Regions from separate parts of the Bradyrhizobium sp. BR 10261 genome, predicted to be linked through region 2. Evidence: predicted binding sites of a transcription regulator. Region 2 holds the regulator's gene; the other holds the start of a gene.
What was found. The regulator PhoB, encoded in region 2, activates phosphate uptake and scavenging genes when phosphate is short. The targets are predictions, from matches to a motif close to TGTCATNNANCTGTCAT.

Region 1 (7,395 bases), on a different contig from region 2:
TCTGACGGCGGCGACCAGCACGTGCGCAGCTCGGCAAAGAGGTCGCCGATCGTATCGAGATCGTGATCCGGCTTTTGATACTTGGCCCGATCAGCCTCCGCCGGCACGCTCTCGATCGTGAGCTGAAGGTTCTCGCCGTAGGGATAGTCGATCTCGGGAATGCAGGGACCAGGCTCGAGCGGACTGCAATAGGACGGCGTGCACGGCCGGCCATCGAGCACACTGCACGGCTCATGCGCAAACGGGATCGGATTGATCTGGCGACGCTGCGCGTCGGCCGCGACGGTCGAGATCGCCAATAGCAGGAAAAGGAGGATGCCGCGCCACATGCTTTCAGCTCGCGATGTCATGTGAGCGAAACGTGATACCGTCTGTGGGAGCGTCAAGCCCGCGGCGTTCACATGCTCGCGCTCAAACAACGGTGTCGTCGCCCGGCTCGACCGGGCGACCCAGTACTCCGAGACGGCAGTGTTTGAATCGATGGGCTGCGGCGCACTGGATGCCCCGCCTTCGCGGGGCATGACAGCGGGGTACGGAGCGGCATGCTACCCCTTCTTCTTGACGTCCTTGACGTTGGTGAACTCGATGCCCTCGGCGCGCTCCTTGGTATAACCGAGATAGAACTCGTTCCGGGCGAGGTACACGGGATCACCGTCGACGTCATCGGCGATGCTGGAGGTATTGGCGGCGATGAAGGCGTCGAGTTTCTTGCGATCCTCCGAGGAGACCCAGCGCGCGAGCTGGAACTCGCTGACCTCGAACTCGACCGGCAATGAATATTCCGCCTCCAACCGCGCCTTGAGCACGTCGAGCTGCAGCGCTCCGACCACCCCGACCAGCGCCGGAGCGCCGTCGCGCGGACGGAACACCTGCACGACGCCCTCTTCCGACATCTGCTGCAGCGCTTCCTTCAGCTTCTTCGCCTTCATCGCGTCGGTGAGACGGACGCGGCGAACGATTTCGGGTGCGAAGCTCGGCACGCCGACGAAATTGAAGTCCTCGCCTTCGGTCAGCGTATCCCCGATGCGCAGCGTGCCGTGATTGGGAATGCCGACGACGTCGCCGGCAAAGGCCTCGTCGGCCACCGAACGGTCCTGGGCAAAGAAGAATTGCGGGCTCGACAGCGGCATGCTCTTGCCGGTGCGTACCAGCTTGGCCTTCATCCCGCGGCTGAGCTTGCCGGAGCACAGGCGCGCGAACGCGATGCGGTCGCGGTGGTTCGGATCCATGTTCGCCTGGATCTTGAACACGAAGGCGCTCATGCGCGGATCGGTCGCCTCGACCTTGCGCTGGTCGCTATCCTGCGCGCGCGGCTCGGGAGCGAACTTGCCAAGGCCTTCGAGCAGGTCGCCGACGCCGAAATTGCGCAGCGCACTGCCGAAATAGACCGGTGTCAGATGGCCCTCGCGGAATGCCTCGAGCTCGAACGGCTTCGAAGCCTCGGTGACGAGCTCGAGCTCCTCCTTCACGGCAGACGCATCGAGATTGGCGTTGAGCTTGGCGAGCTCGGCAATCTCGATCTGCTGCGCAGCGCCAGTCTTGGCGCCGCCGCCTTCGAGCAGGCGGACACCGCCATTGATGACGTCATAGGTACCGAGGAAGTCGCGTCCCCGGCCGACCGGCCAGGTCATGGGCGTGGTGTCGAGCGCCAGCGTCTTCTCGATCTCGTCGAGCAGCTCGAACACGTCCCGGCTTTCCCGGTCCATCTTGTTGATGAAGGTGATGATCGGGATATCGCGAAGGCGACAGACCTCGAACAGTTTTCGCGTTCGCGCCTCGATGCCCTTGGCGGCGTCGATCACCATGACCGCGGAATCGACCGCGGTGAGCGTCCGGTAGGTGTCTTCCGAAAAGTCTTCGTGGCCCGGCGTGTCCAGCAGGTTGAAGACGAGGCCCTCGAACTCGAAGGTCATGACCGAGGTCACGACCGAAATGCCGCGCTCGCGCTCGATCTTCATCCAGTCCGAGCGGGTGTTGCGCCGCTCGCCCTTGGCCTTGACCTGGCCGGCGAGATTAATGGCGCCGCCAAACAGCAGCAGCTTTTCGGTCAGCGTGGTCTTGCCGGCGTCCGGATGCGAGATGATCGCAAAGGTACGCCGCCGCGACACTTCAGCGGCAAGCGGGGAACGGGCCGGCGATTCGGCTGCGGTGGCGGCAATGTCGGACATGGCGGGAGCGTTTGGCAGGGAAAATCGGCCGGATCAAGCCTCATTTGGTGATTGCATAGCCCTTCGGCCAGCCCCATATCGGCCGCGGCCATACCGGCCTTGGGGGAGGACGGCGTCCCTGCTTATCGGCATCAGCCTAAAGCGCGATGAGATTGGGATGAATCGTCATCGCGCTTTAGGTTATTGTTTGAGCATGATCTTTTCGGAAAACCGCTTCGCACTTTTCCGGATCATGCTTTAGCGGGGACGGCCCTGCCGTGAATGGAGGGCGTCATGGCCTGGAGCATCCTGTTCGTCGCCGGTCTTCTCGAGATCACCTGGGCGATCGGCCTGAAATACACCGAGGGCTTTACCAGATTGGTTCCCTCACTCATCACGATCGCGGCCATGGCCGGCAGCGTGATCCTGCTCGGCATCGCCCTGAAGTCCCTGCCCGTTGGAACTGCCTATGCGGTCTGGACTGGCATCGGCGCGGTCGGCACGGCGACGCTTGGCATCTTCCTGTTGGGGGAGCCGGCCACAGTGCTTCGCCTCGCCAGCATCGGGCTGATCGTGGCGGGCATCGCCGGGCTGAAGCTCGTTACTTGAAGAGCTGGACGGCCCACCAGCTCAGTGCCGCGACGATGGCCGAAGCTGGGATCGTAATGACCCAGGCATAGACGATCGAGCTCGCCACGTTCCAGCGCACCGCCGAGACGCGGCGCGCGGCACCGACGCCGACGATGGCGCCGGTGATGGTGTGGGTGGTCGAGACCGGCACGCCGAGGAACGTCGCCATGAACAGCGTCGCCGCGCCGCCAGTCTCGGCGCAAAAGCCCTGCATCGGCGTCAGCTTGGTGATGCGCAAGCCCATGGTGCGGACGATACGCCAGCCGCCCATCAGAGTGCCCAGAGCCATCGCGGCCTGGCAGGACAGCACCACCCAGAACGGCACCGAGAATTCGCTGCCGAGTTGCCCCTGCGAATACAGCAGCACGGCGATGATGCCCATCGTCTTCTGAGCGTCATTGCCGCCGTGGCCGAGTGAATAGAGCGAGGCCGAGGCGAATTGCAGGATGCGGAAGGCGCGGTCGACCGCGAACGGCGTCGAGCGTACCGAGAGCCATGACACGACCGCGACCAGCATCATTGCGAGCAGAAAGCCCACCAGCGGCGATAGCACGATCGCAAGCACGGCCTTGGACAGACCGCTCCACACCGCCGCCGAGATTCCCGCCTTGGCCATGCCGCCGCCGACAAGGCCGCCGATCAGCGCATGCGAGGACGAGGAGGGAATGCCGAGCCCCCAGGTCACGAGATTCCAGACGATGGCGCCGACCAGCGCCGCAAAGATCACCTGGGCGTCGACGATAGCGGGATCGATGATGCCGGTACCGATGGTTTGGGCGACGTGAAGGCCGAACACCATGAAGGCGACGAAATTGAAAAAAGCGGCCCAAAAAACCGCGAATTGCGGCCGCAGCACCCGGGTCGAGACGATGGTCGCGATCGAATTGGCGGCGTCGTGCAGGCCGTTCAGGAAGTCGAACAGCAGCGCGACGGCGATCAGTCCGACCAGGACCGGAAGACCCAACGCAACATCCACGGCCGCCCTGCCCTATACCTGCTCGATAACGATGCTGTTGATCTCATTGGCGACGTCATCGAAGCGATCGGCCACTTTCTCAAGGTGGTCGTAGATCTCGACGCCAACGATAAAATCCATCGCGTTGCCGTTGCGATGCTTGAGGAACAACTCCTTCAGGCCGATGTCGTGGAGATCGTCGACGCGGCCCTCGAGCTTGCCGAGTTCTTCCGTGATCGCGGTCAGCATGGCAACGTTCTTGCCGATCTCCTGCATCAGCGGCAGCGCCCGGCCGACCAGATTGGCGCATTCGATCAGCAGCCCCCCGATCTCGCGCATCGGCGGCTCGAAGGAACGAACCTCGAACAACATCACCGCCTTGGCGGTCTGCTGCATCTGGTCGATGGCATCGTCCAGTGAGGTAATGAGGTTCTTGATGTCGCCGCGGTCGAACGGGGTGATGAAGGTGCGTCGCACCGCCGTCAGCACCTCGCGGGTGATGTTGTCGGCATCGTTCTCGAACTGGTTGACGCGCTGGCAATAGACCGGCGTCTCCTCACCCCCGTTCAGCATCCCCTGGAGTGCGACCGCGCCCTGGATCACCGTCTGGGCATGGCGGTCGAACAGGTCGAAGAACCGTTCTTCCTTGGGAAGGAAAGCGCGAAACCAACGCAGCATGGGGATAGTCTACCTGATGGAAATGGCCCGGCCCGGGTGGGCCGTCATGAAACTGTCATAGACCATTTTCGATCCGCGCGCGTGCCACCTCACGGCCGCGGAGCCGGATCATCCACCGCTTTCGTGCGCCAATGAAATTGATGCAATATCAATAGCTTAGAGCGATCTTCGGAAGTAATGTGCGATTTCACCGATGACGCCGCGCCGGAAGGTGAGCACGCAGATCACAAAGATCGAGCCTTGGATCACCGTCACCCACTGGCCGAAGCCGGCCAGATATTGCTGCATGGCGATGATGACGAAGGCGCCGACCACGGGACCGAAAATGGTCCCGAGACCGCCGACCAGCGTCATCAGCACGACTTCGCCGGACATCGACCAGTGCACGTCGGTGAGCGAGGCGTTCTGCGCCACGAACACTTTCAGTGCACCGGCGAAACCCGCCAGCGTCCCCGACAGGACGAACGCCAGGAACTTGTACTGGTCGGTGCGATAACCGAGTGAGATCGCACGCGGCTCGTTCTCGCGGATCGACTTCAAGACCTCGCCGAAGGGCGAGTTGATGATGCGGTAGATCAGCAGGAAGCCGCCGAGGAAGCCGACCAGCACGACATAGTAGAGCACAGTCGGCTTGGACAAATCGAGCACGCCGAACATGTGCCCTTGCGGAATGCCCTGAATGCCGTCCTCGCCATGGGTGAACGGGGCCTGGAGATAGATGAAATACAGCAGTTGCGACAGCGCCAGTGTGATCATCGAGAAGTAGATGCCCTGGCGGCGGATCGAGATATAGCCCGTGACGAGCGAGAGCGCGAAGGCCGCGATAACGCCGACGAGGATGCCGAGTTCCGGCGGCAGTGCCCACACCTTCAGGGCGTGCGCGCTGCAATATCCGGCGGTGCCGAGGAACATCGCGTGTCCGAAGGACAGCAAGCCGCCGTAGCCGATCAACAGGTTGAAAGCGCAGGCGAGCAGCGCAAAGCACAGCGCCTGCATCACGAAGAACGGATACACGCCCGTGAACGGCACCGCAGCCAGCAGCAGCGCCATCACCGCGAACAAGACCATCTCGTCACGCATGGCGCGCGGCGTGACCGGCAGCCTATCGTCCGTCAAGGCCGTCATCTCAGGCTGCCCTTCCCGTCAATCCCGTTGGCTTCACCAGGAGCACAAGCACCATCAGCACGAACACCACGGTGTTGGAGGCCTCGGGGTAAAAATATTTGGTCAGGCCCTCGATCACACCGAGCGCAAAGCCGGTGATGATGGAGCCCATGATTGATCCCATGCCGCCGATCACCACCACCGCGAACACCACGATGATGAGGTCGGCGCCCATCAGCGGCCGCACCTGGTTGATCGGCGCCGAGAGCACGCCGGCGAGCGCGGCAAGGCCGACGCCGAGGCCGTAGGTGAGCGTGATCATGCGCGGCACGTTGATGCCGAAGGCGCGGACCAGTGTCGGATTTTCGGTTGCGGCGCGCAGGTAAGCGCCAAGCCGCGTCTTCTCGATCAGGAACCAGGTGGCCAGACACACCACCAGCGAGAAGATGACGACCCAGCCGCGATAAACGGGTAGGAACATGAAGCCGAGATTCATGCCGCCCTTGAGCTGGTCCGGAATGGCGTAAGGCAGGCCGGAGGAGCCGAAATAGTTCTGGAACACGCCCTGCACGATCAGCGCGATGCCGAAGGTCAGCAGCAGGCCGTAGAGGTGATCGAGCCCGGTCAACCACTGCAGCATGGTCCGTTCCAGGATCATGCCGAAGATGCCGACGATGACAGGCGCCAGCAGCAGCGCCCACCAGTAACTGATGCCGCCGATGTTCAGCAGGAAATAGGCGACGAAGGCGCCCATCATGTAGAGCGCGCCATGGGCGAAATTGATGATGTTGAGCATGCCGAAGATCACGGCAAGCCCGAGACTGAGCAGCGCGTAGAACGAGCCGTTGATCAGTCCCACCAGTAGCTGTGCGTAAAGAGCCTGCATCGATCTCGCACCCGGTCCCTTCGGCGTTCCCAAAGTAGCGCCCGCCGGCTCACGGCCGGCGGGCTGTTGGTCTTACTTCTTGAGCAGCGCGCACTTGCTTTCGGAGAGCGGCGTGAAGGCCTGATCGCCCGACACCGTGCCGACGAGCTTGTAGAAGTCCCACGGTCCCTTGGACTCGGAGGGCTTCTTCACCTCGAACAGATAGGCATTGTGGATGGTGCGGCCGTTGGGCTGGATCTCGCCCTTTCCGAACAGATCGTCCTCGGTCGGCATCGACTTCATCTTCTCGACGACCTTGACGCCGTCATGCGGATTGCCGCCGAGCGCTTCCAGCGCCTTGAGATAGTGGCGTACGCCGGCATAGACGCCTGCCTGCACCATGGTCGGCGGAGCGCTGTTCTTCATCTTTGCGGCAAAGCGCTTGGAGAAGGCGCGGGTCTTGTCGTCCATGTCCCAGTAGAACGTCTCGGTGAAGTTCAGGCCCTGCGCGGTCTCCAGACCGAGCGCCTTGACGTCGGTGAGGAACAGCAGCAGCGCTGCGAGCTTCTGGCCGCCCTTGCCGATCCCGAACTCGGCGGCCTGCTTGATCGTGTTGGTGGTATCACCGCCGGCATTGGCAAGACCGATGATCTTGGCCTTGGAGGCCTGCGCCTGGAGCAGGAACGAGGAGAAGTCCGGCGTGTTGAGCGGATGCTTGACCCCGCCGACCACCTTGCCGCCATTGGCGGTGACGACCGCGGTGGTGTCGCGCTCCAGCGCCGCACCGAAGGCGTAGTCCGCCGTCAGGAAGAACCAGGTGTCGCCGCCGGCCTTCACCAGCGCCTGGCCTGTGGTGTGGGCCAGCATGTAGGTGTCGTAGGTCCAGTGCACGGTGTTCGGCGAGCACTGCGCGTTGGTAAGGTCCGAGGTCGCCGCACCGGAATTGATGTAAACGCCGTTCTTTTCCTTGACGACGTTGTTGACGGCGAGCGCCACGCCGGAGTTCGGCACGTCGA
Region 2 (7,395 bases):
TACGGCCGTAACGACAAGCTGACCTCGGTGATCCGCTTCATCAACGACATCCTGCTGTCGGCGCCCTCGATCATCATCGGCCTGTTCATCTACGGTGCGGTGGTGGTGCCGATGCGCGGCTTCTCGGCGATTGCGGGCTCGCTCGCGCTGGCCGTCATCGTGATCCCGGTGGTGCTGCGCACGACCGAGGACATGTTGCTGCTGGTGCCGAACGCGCTGCGCGAGGCCGCTTCCGCCCTCGGCCTGCCGCGCTCGCTGGTGATCAAGCGGATCGCCTATCGTGCGGCCCGCTCCGGCCTCATCACCGGCGTGCTGCTCGCCACCGCCCGCGTCGCCGGCGAAACCGCGCCGCTGCTCTTCACCGCGCTGTCGAACCAGTTCTTCAGCCTCGGCCTGAACAAGACCATGGCGAACCTGCCCGTCACCATCAACAATTTCGTCCAGAGCCCTTACGCCTATTGGAAGCAGCTCGCCTGGAGCGGTGCGCTGTTGATCACGCTCACCGTGCTTGCCCTGAACATTGGCGCCCGCATCCTCGGTGCCGAGAGGACCGCAAAATGACCGACCTGTCCGTATCCGTGAGCTCCAACGCTCACCTCGCCTCGCAGCAGCCGCTGCCGGAAGCTCCGGCCAAGGTGACGGTGCGCAACCTCAATTTCTATTACGGCGAGCACCAGGCGCTGAAGAACATCAATCTGACGCTCGGTACCAACCGCGTCACCGCCTTCATCGGCCCGTCCGGTTGCGGCAAGTCGACCCTGCTGCGCATCTTCAACCGGATGTATGACCTCTATCCGGGCCAGCGCGTCACCGGTCAGCTGATGCTGGACCAGACCAACATCCTCGACCCCAAGCTGGATCTCAACCTGCTGCGCGCCCGCGTCGGCATGGTGTTCCAGAAGCCGACGCCGTTCCCGATGACGATCTACGAGAACATCGCCTTCGGCATCCGCCTCTATGAGAAGATCTCGAAGTCCGAGATGGACGACCGCGTCGAGAAGGCGCTGCGCGGCGGCGCGCTGTGGAACGAGGTCAAGGACAAGCTCAACGCCTCCGGCCTGTCGCTCTCGGGCGGCCAGCAGCAGCGCCTCTGCATCGCCCGCACCGTCGCGGTGCGGCCTGAAGTGATCCTGTTCGACGAACCCTGCTCGGCGCTCGATCCGATCTCGACCGCCAAGGTCGAGGAGCTGATCCAGGAACTGTCCGAGAACTACACCATCGCGATCGTCACCCACAACATGCAGCAGGCGGCCCGCGTCTCCGACAAGACCGCCTTCATGTATCTGGGCGAGCTGATCGAGTTCGACGACACCAGCAAGATCTTCACGTCGCCGTCGGACCGGCGCACGCAGGATTACATCACCGGCCGGTTCGGCTGAGGAGACAGGACATGGCTTCCGAACATACCGCAAAAGCCTTCGACACCGACCTTCAGGAGCTCACCCGCCTGGTCGCCGAGATGGGCGGCATCGCCGAGCGCATGATCGTCGATTCCGTCGATGCGCTGATCCGCCGCGACGTCGCGCTGGGCCAGCGCGTCGTCACCATCGATGCCGAGCTCGACGCGCTCCAGAAGAAGATCGAGGAGCGCGCCGTGCTGACCATCGCGCGCCGCCAGCCGATGGCGGTGGACTTGCGCGAGATCGTCGGCGCCATGCGGGTTGCGACCGACCTCGAGCGCATCGGCGACCTCGCCAAGAACATGGGCAAGCGCGTCGCGGCGCTGGAGACGGATTTCCATCCGCTCAAGCTGTTCCGCGGCCTCGAGCACATGACAGACCTCGTGCAGCAGCAGGTCAAATCGGTGCTGGACGCCTATGCCGCGCACGATCTGCCGGCGGCGATGGCGGTGTGGAAGGGTGACGAGGAAGTCGATGCCATCTGCACCTCGCTGTTCCGCGAGCTCCTCACCTACATGATGGAGGATCCGCGCAACATCTCGTTCTGCATCCATCTGATGTTCTGCGCCAAGAACATCGAGCGGATCGGCGACCACGCCACCAACATCGCCGAGACCGTATTCTACATGATCGAAGGCCAGGCCATCACCGACAAGCGGCCGAAGGGCGACATGACGACGTTCGCCACGACGGTCCCGAACACCTGATTACGCAAGGAGCGACGAGCCCATGGGCGCACGCATTATGGTGGTTGAGGACGAGGAAGCTCTGACCGAGCTTCTCCGCTACAACCTCGAAGGCGACGGCTATGACGTGGAGACGGTGATGCGCGGCGACGACGCCGACACCCGCCTCAAGGAGCACATCCCCGATCTGATCGTGCTCGACTGGATGTTGCCGGGCCTGTCCGGGATCGAGCTATGCCGCCGGTTGCGGACGCGATCCGACACCAAGCAGCTGCCGATCATCATGCTCACCGCGCGCGGCGAGGAGAGCGAGCGTGTCAGGGGCCTTGCCACCGGCGCCGACGATTACATCGTCAAGCCGTTCTCGGTGCCCGAGCTGCTCGCGCGGGTGAAGGGCCTGCTGCGGCGCGCCAGCCCCGAGCGGCTCGCGACCGTGCTCGCCTTCGGCGACATCGAGCTCGATCGCGAGAAGCGCCGCGTGGCGCGCTCGGGCCGGCCGATCGATCTCGGACCGACCGAATATCGCCTGCTGGAGTTCTTCCTGGAGCATCCCGGCCGGGTGTTCTCGCGCGAGCAGCTACTCGACAGCGTCTGGGGCCGCGACATCTATATCGACGAACGCACCGTCGACGTGCATATCGGCCGCCTGCGCAAGCTGCTCAATCTCGGCCGCGAGCAGGACCCGATCCGCACCGTTCGCGGCGCAGGCTACGCGCTCGACGATCGCTTCGCGAAGGCCGAGCAGACGTCAAGCTAAGCTGCCCGCCAGCAAACAAAAAAAAGCGCGCCAGGTGGCGCGCTTTTTTTCGTCCCGGCCTGTACCGCGACGATGTCGTCTGAACCAAGTACTCAGCGCGTGCCCGGCTTCGCCGGCGCCCGTCGGCGATCCGCCGCCGGCTGATACGCCACGCGCGAGTGCTGGGCGCAGTAGGGCAGGCCGGAGAGCGCCTTGCCGCCGCAGAAGAAGAAATCCGGGCTTGAGGGATCGCCGACCGGCCAGTGGCAGGTGGCCTCGTTCAATTCGAGCAACGAGAGCCGCTGGCTCATCGGCACAACGTTGTCGTAGGTAACAGGTTCAGCCTCGACCTCGACCTCGAAAGCTTGCGCAAGCGCGGTGTTGCCGCGCGCCATGGGGCGGCTCACCCGCATCATGTGCTGCGCGGGACGCGCCTTGCGCGGCCGCGGAGCTGCTGATGAGGGGCTCTTGGCGCGGCCGGACAGGCCGAGCCTGTGCACCTTGCCGATTACGGCGTTGCGGGTCACGTTTCCAAGCTCAGCGGCGATCTGGCTGGCCGAAAGTCCGGCCTCCCAGAGCTTTTTCAGCTGCTCGACGCGATCATCTGACCAGGTCAAAACCGTCATTGCATCCTTTCCTTCGCCGGCGCCAGCCATCTGCGGGGCCTCACGACGAATGCCTAAGCTTCGAAAAACCCGTGCCGCCAGAATCCCTTAAGGCTCGCCGGGCGCACCAGATGCGCCCGAACGTTTACGCCGGTACATGAGGACTTTTGGGATCAGAACCGCTGCACGAGATGTCGTATCTGACAAGCCAAACGCTACAATATGCCGTGACTCACGCGCAAGAGTCCGCCGACTCGCGTCCACATGTTCCGTGGCGAAAATCCCGCAAAATCGCCACCGCAAGACTACGGATTCAGCGTTTCGCGAGGCTTTCCGGGCGGCATTGACACCCGTATTGCCAAGCATAAGATAGTCGCGCGTGCCGCCCTTAAAAGGCGGCACGTTTCGTTTTCCGGGCCAAATGACGCGCTGCGCCATGCGTGTTCAGGCCGTCCGAAACATCCTGATGACCACCAAAGAGATCGTCATGACCAACAGCGCCGCGCCGCATTTGCTCCCCGTTTTCGCCAGGGCCGATATCGGTTTTGAGCGCGGTGAAGGCGTCTGGTTGATCGCAACCAATGGCGATCGCTATCTCGATTTCACCTCGGGCGTTGCGGTCAATGCACTCGGCCATGCCCATCCGGCGCTGGTCAAGGCGCTGCAGGAGCAGGCCACGAAACTCTGGCACATGTCGAACCTGTTCCAGAGCCCTGACGGCGAGAAGCTCGCTGCGCGTCTTTGCAATGAGAGCTTTGCCGACTTCGTGTTCTTCTGTAATTCCGGCGCCGAGGCGCTGGAGGGCGTGATCAAGCTGGTCCGCCATCATCACTTCTCCAAGGGCCATCCGGAGCGCTATCGCATCATCACCTTCGAGGGCGCCTTCCACGGCCGCACGCTCGCGACGCTGGCCGCGACGGGATCGGCAAAATATCTCGAAGGCTTCGGTCCGCCGATGGACGGCTTCGACCAGGTCCCGCATGGCGACATCGAGGCCGTGAAGAAGGCGATCGGTCCACATACCGCCGGCATCCTGATCGAGCCGATCCAGGGCGAGGGCGGTGTGCGTCCGGCGACATCAGCCTTCCTCAAGGCGCTCCGCCAGCTCTGCGACGAGAAAGGCTTGCTGCTGGCCTTCGACGAGGTGCAGACCGGCATGGGCCGCACCGGCGATCTCTTCGCCCATCGCCGCACCGGCGTCACACCCGACGTGATGTCGCTGGCGAAAGCGCTCGGCGGCGGTTTTCCGATCGGTGCGATCCTGGCGACTGCAGATGCGGCCGCCGGCATGGGCCCCGGCTCGCACGGCTCGACCTTCGGCGGCAATCCGCTGGCGATCGCGGCCGCGAACGCCGTGCTCGACGTCATGCTCAAGCCCGGCTTCTTCGACCACGTGCAGAAGATGTCGCTGCTGCTCAAGCAGAAGCTCGCCTCCGTGATCGACCGTCACCCCGATATCGTCAGCGAAATCCGCGGCGAGGGGCTCTTGATCGGCATCAAGGCCGTGGTGCCATCGGGTGATCTGGTCGCAGCCTTGCGCAACGAGAAGCTGCTCACCGTCGGCGCCGGCGACAATGTCGTGCGCTTCCTGCCGCCCTTGATCGTCACCGAGGCGGAAATCGAGGACAGCATCGTCAGGCTCGAACGCGCCTGCACGGCGCTGTCAGGCAACAAGCGGGCGGCAAGCTGATGAGCAAGGCACCCAAGCACTTCCTCGATATCAACGAGCTGCCGCTGTCGGAGCTCAAGAGCATGCTCGCGGCCTCCTCCGCCATGAAGGCGAAGCAGAAGGCGCATCAGCCGGTGCGTCCGCTCGAGGGCAAGACGCTGGCCATGATCTTCGAGCGTCCGTCGACCCGCACGCGCGTCTCGTTCGACGTCGCCATGCGCCAGCTCGGCGGCGAGCCCATCATGCTCACCGGTGCCGAGATGCAGCTCGGCCGCGGCGAGACCATTGCCGATACCGCGCGCGTGCTGTCGCGCTATGTCGACGCCATCATGATCCGCATCCTCAACCATGAGGCGCTGCTGGAGCTCGCGGCGAATGCCACCGTTCCTGTGATCAATGGCCTGACGCGGCGTTCGCATCCGTGTCAGGTGATGGCCGACCTCATGACCTATGAGGAGCATCGCGGCCCGATCGAGGGCCGCACCGTGGCCTGGACCGGCGACGACAACAACGTGCTGGCGTCCTGGGCGCATGCCGCCGAACGCTTCAAGTTCAAGCTCAACGTCGCAACGCCGCCGGAGCTTGCCCCGAAGAAGGTGATGCGCGACTGGATCAAGGCGACGGACGCGCCGATCGTGCTCGGCACCGATCCCGAGGCCGCCGTGAAGGGCGCAGATTGCGTTGTCACCGACACCTGGGTGTCGATGGGCGACAAGGAGGGCGAGCACCGTCACAACGTGCTCAAGCCCTACCAGGTCAATGCCAAGCTGATGTCGCTGGCCAAACCCGATGCGCTGTTCATGCACTGCCTGCCCGCCCATCGCGGCGAGGAGGTGACCGACGAGGTGATCGACGGCCCGCAGTCAGTCGTGTTCGACGAGGCCGAAAACCGCCTGCACGCGCAGAAGGGCATTCTGGCCTGGTGTTTTGACGCGGTGAAGTAGGCTCACTTGTAGCCCGGATGGAGCGCAGCGAAATCCGGGGTTCTTAACGCGGAAAGGCTTCCCCGGATTGCGCTGCGCTCCATCCGGGCTACGCCGCCCGCCATTCTGAGCACGGAATGCGGGGGGCTTCCATTTCCGCCCTCCGACCCCAGATAAAGCGCCATGGTTTCCCAATCCCCCGACATGAAAACCAGGCCCGAAAGCCCGGTTCGCGCGCCTTCCGCAGTTCCCGTCGATGACGCCGTGCTGCCCTACGAGGTCGATGCGCTCGATGTGCGCGGCCGTCTGGTGCGGCTTGGCCCGGCGCTCGACGACATCCTGACCAAGCATGATTATCCCGCACCGGTCGGCAAGTTGCTCGGCGAAGCCATCGTGCTGACGACGCTGCTCGGCTCGGCGCTCAAATTCGAGGGCCGCTTCATCCTGCAGGCCCAGACCGACGGGCCGGTGTCGTTCCTGGTGGTCGACTATCAGGCGCCCGATCGCCTGCGCGCCTATGCGCGCTTCGATGCCGAGCGCCTCGGTGATGCCAAGAACGCTGGAATGAATTCCGGCACGCTGCTCGGCCGCGGTCATCTCGCCATGACCATCGACCAGGGGCCCGATATGAGCCGTTACCAGGGCCTGGTCGCGCTCGACGGCGGCAGCCTGGAAGACGCCGCCCACGAATATTTCCTGCGCTCCGAGCAGATCCCGACGCGCGTGCGCCTTGCGGTCGGCGAGGAGTGGCGCTCGAGCGACGGCGGCAAGCACCGCTGGCGCGCCGGCGGCATGCTGATGCAATTTTTGCCAAAGGCGCCGGAGCGCGCGCGGCAGGCCGATCTGCATCCCGGCGATGCGCCCGAGGGCCTTGAGGCTCACAGCGTCGCCGAAGACGATGCCTGGGTCGAGGCGCGCTCGCTGATCGAGACAGTCGAGGACGTCGAGTTGATCGATCCCGATCTCTCCGGTGAGCGGCTGCTCTACCGCCTCTTCCACGAGCGCGGCGTGCGCGTGTTCAACCCGCTGGTCCTGAAAGCGCAATGCTCCTGCTCGCGCAACGCGGTCGCGTCCATGCTGAAGAGCTTCTCGCCTGACGATCGCAGCGCCATGGTCAAGGACGACAAGGTCGTCGTGACCTGCGAGTTCTGTAGCTCGGTGTACGAATTCACGCCGGATGAAGCGGGCGTCGAGGACGCGTAGGCGCCAGCATTGTAGGGTGGATTAGCGAAGGGTAATCCACCTCTTTTGTCTCTGCGGAAACAGCCAGTGGTGGATTACGCCTTCGGCTAATCCACCCTACGGCACTCTCACCTACCGGCACGGTCACCCGCCTCTAATTCAACACCCGCTTGTTGTCAGGGCTGTCCAGCGAG

Region 1: HYH07_RS32670 (DUF47 domain-containing protein) is a predicted target of PhoB. The motif match lies at 4,453-4,469, and genes of this name have one in related genera.

The regions. Positions count from the first base shown of each region.
Region 1 covers NZ_JACOFQ010000041.1:19,658-27,052, reverse strand. The annotation lists gene HYH07_RS32690 (hypothetical protein) at 1-329, opposite strand, end outside; gene HYH07_RS32685 (peptide chain release factor 3) at 546-2,168, opposite strand; gene sugE (quaternary ammonium compound efflux SMR transporter SugE) at 2,442-2,756, shown strand; gene HYH07_RS32675 (inorganic phosphate transporter) at 2,749-3,753, opposite strand; gene HYH07_RS32670 (DUF47 domain-containing protein) at 3,766-4,410, opposite strand; gene HYH07_RS32665 (branched-chain amino acid ABC transporter permease) at 4,567-5,535, opposite strand; gene HYH07_RS32660 (branched-chain amino acid ABC transporter permease) at 5,537-6,400, opposite strand; gene HYH07_RS32655 (ABC transporter substrate-binding protein) at 6,473-7,395, opposite strand, start outside.
Region 2 covers NZ_JACOFQ010000016.1:99,859-107,253, forward strand. The annotation lists gene pstA (phosphate ABC transporter permease PstA) at 1-561, shown strand, start outside; gene pstB (phosphate ABC transporter ATP-binding protein PstB) at 558-1,379, shown strand; gene phoU (phosphate signaling complex protein PhoU) at 1,391-2,107, shown strand; gene phoB (phosphate regulon transcriptional regulator PhoB) at 2,130-2,843, shown strand; gene HYH07_RS20045 (GcrA family cell cycle regulator) at 2,936-3,448, opposite strand; gene HYH07_RS20050 (aspartate aminotransferase family protein) at 3,915-5,117, shown strand; gene argF (ornithine carbamoyltransferase) at 5,117-6,040, shown strand; gene HYH07_RS20060 (Hsp33 family molecular chaperone) at 6,203-7,222, shown strand; gene apaG (Co2+/Mg2+ efflux protein ApaG) at 7,356-7,395, opposite strand, start outside.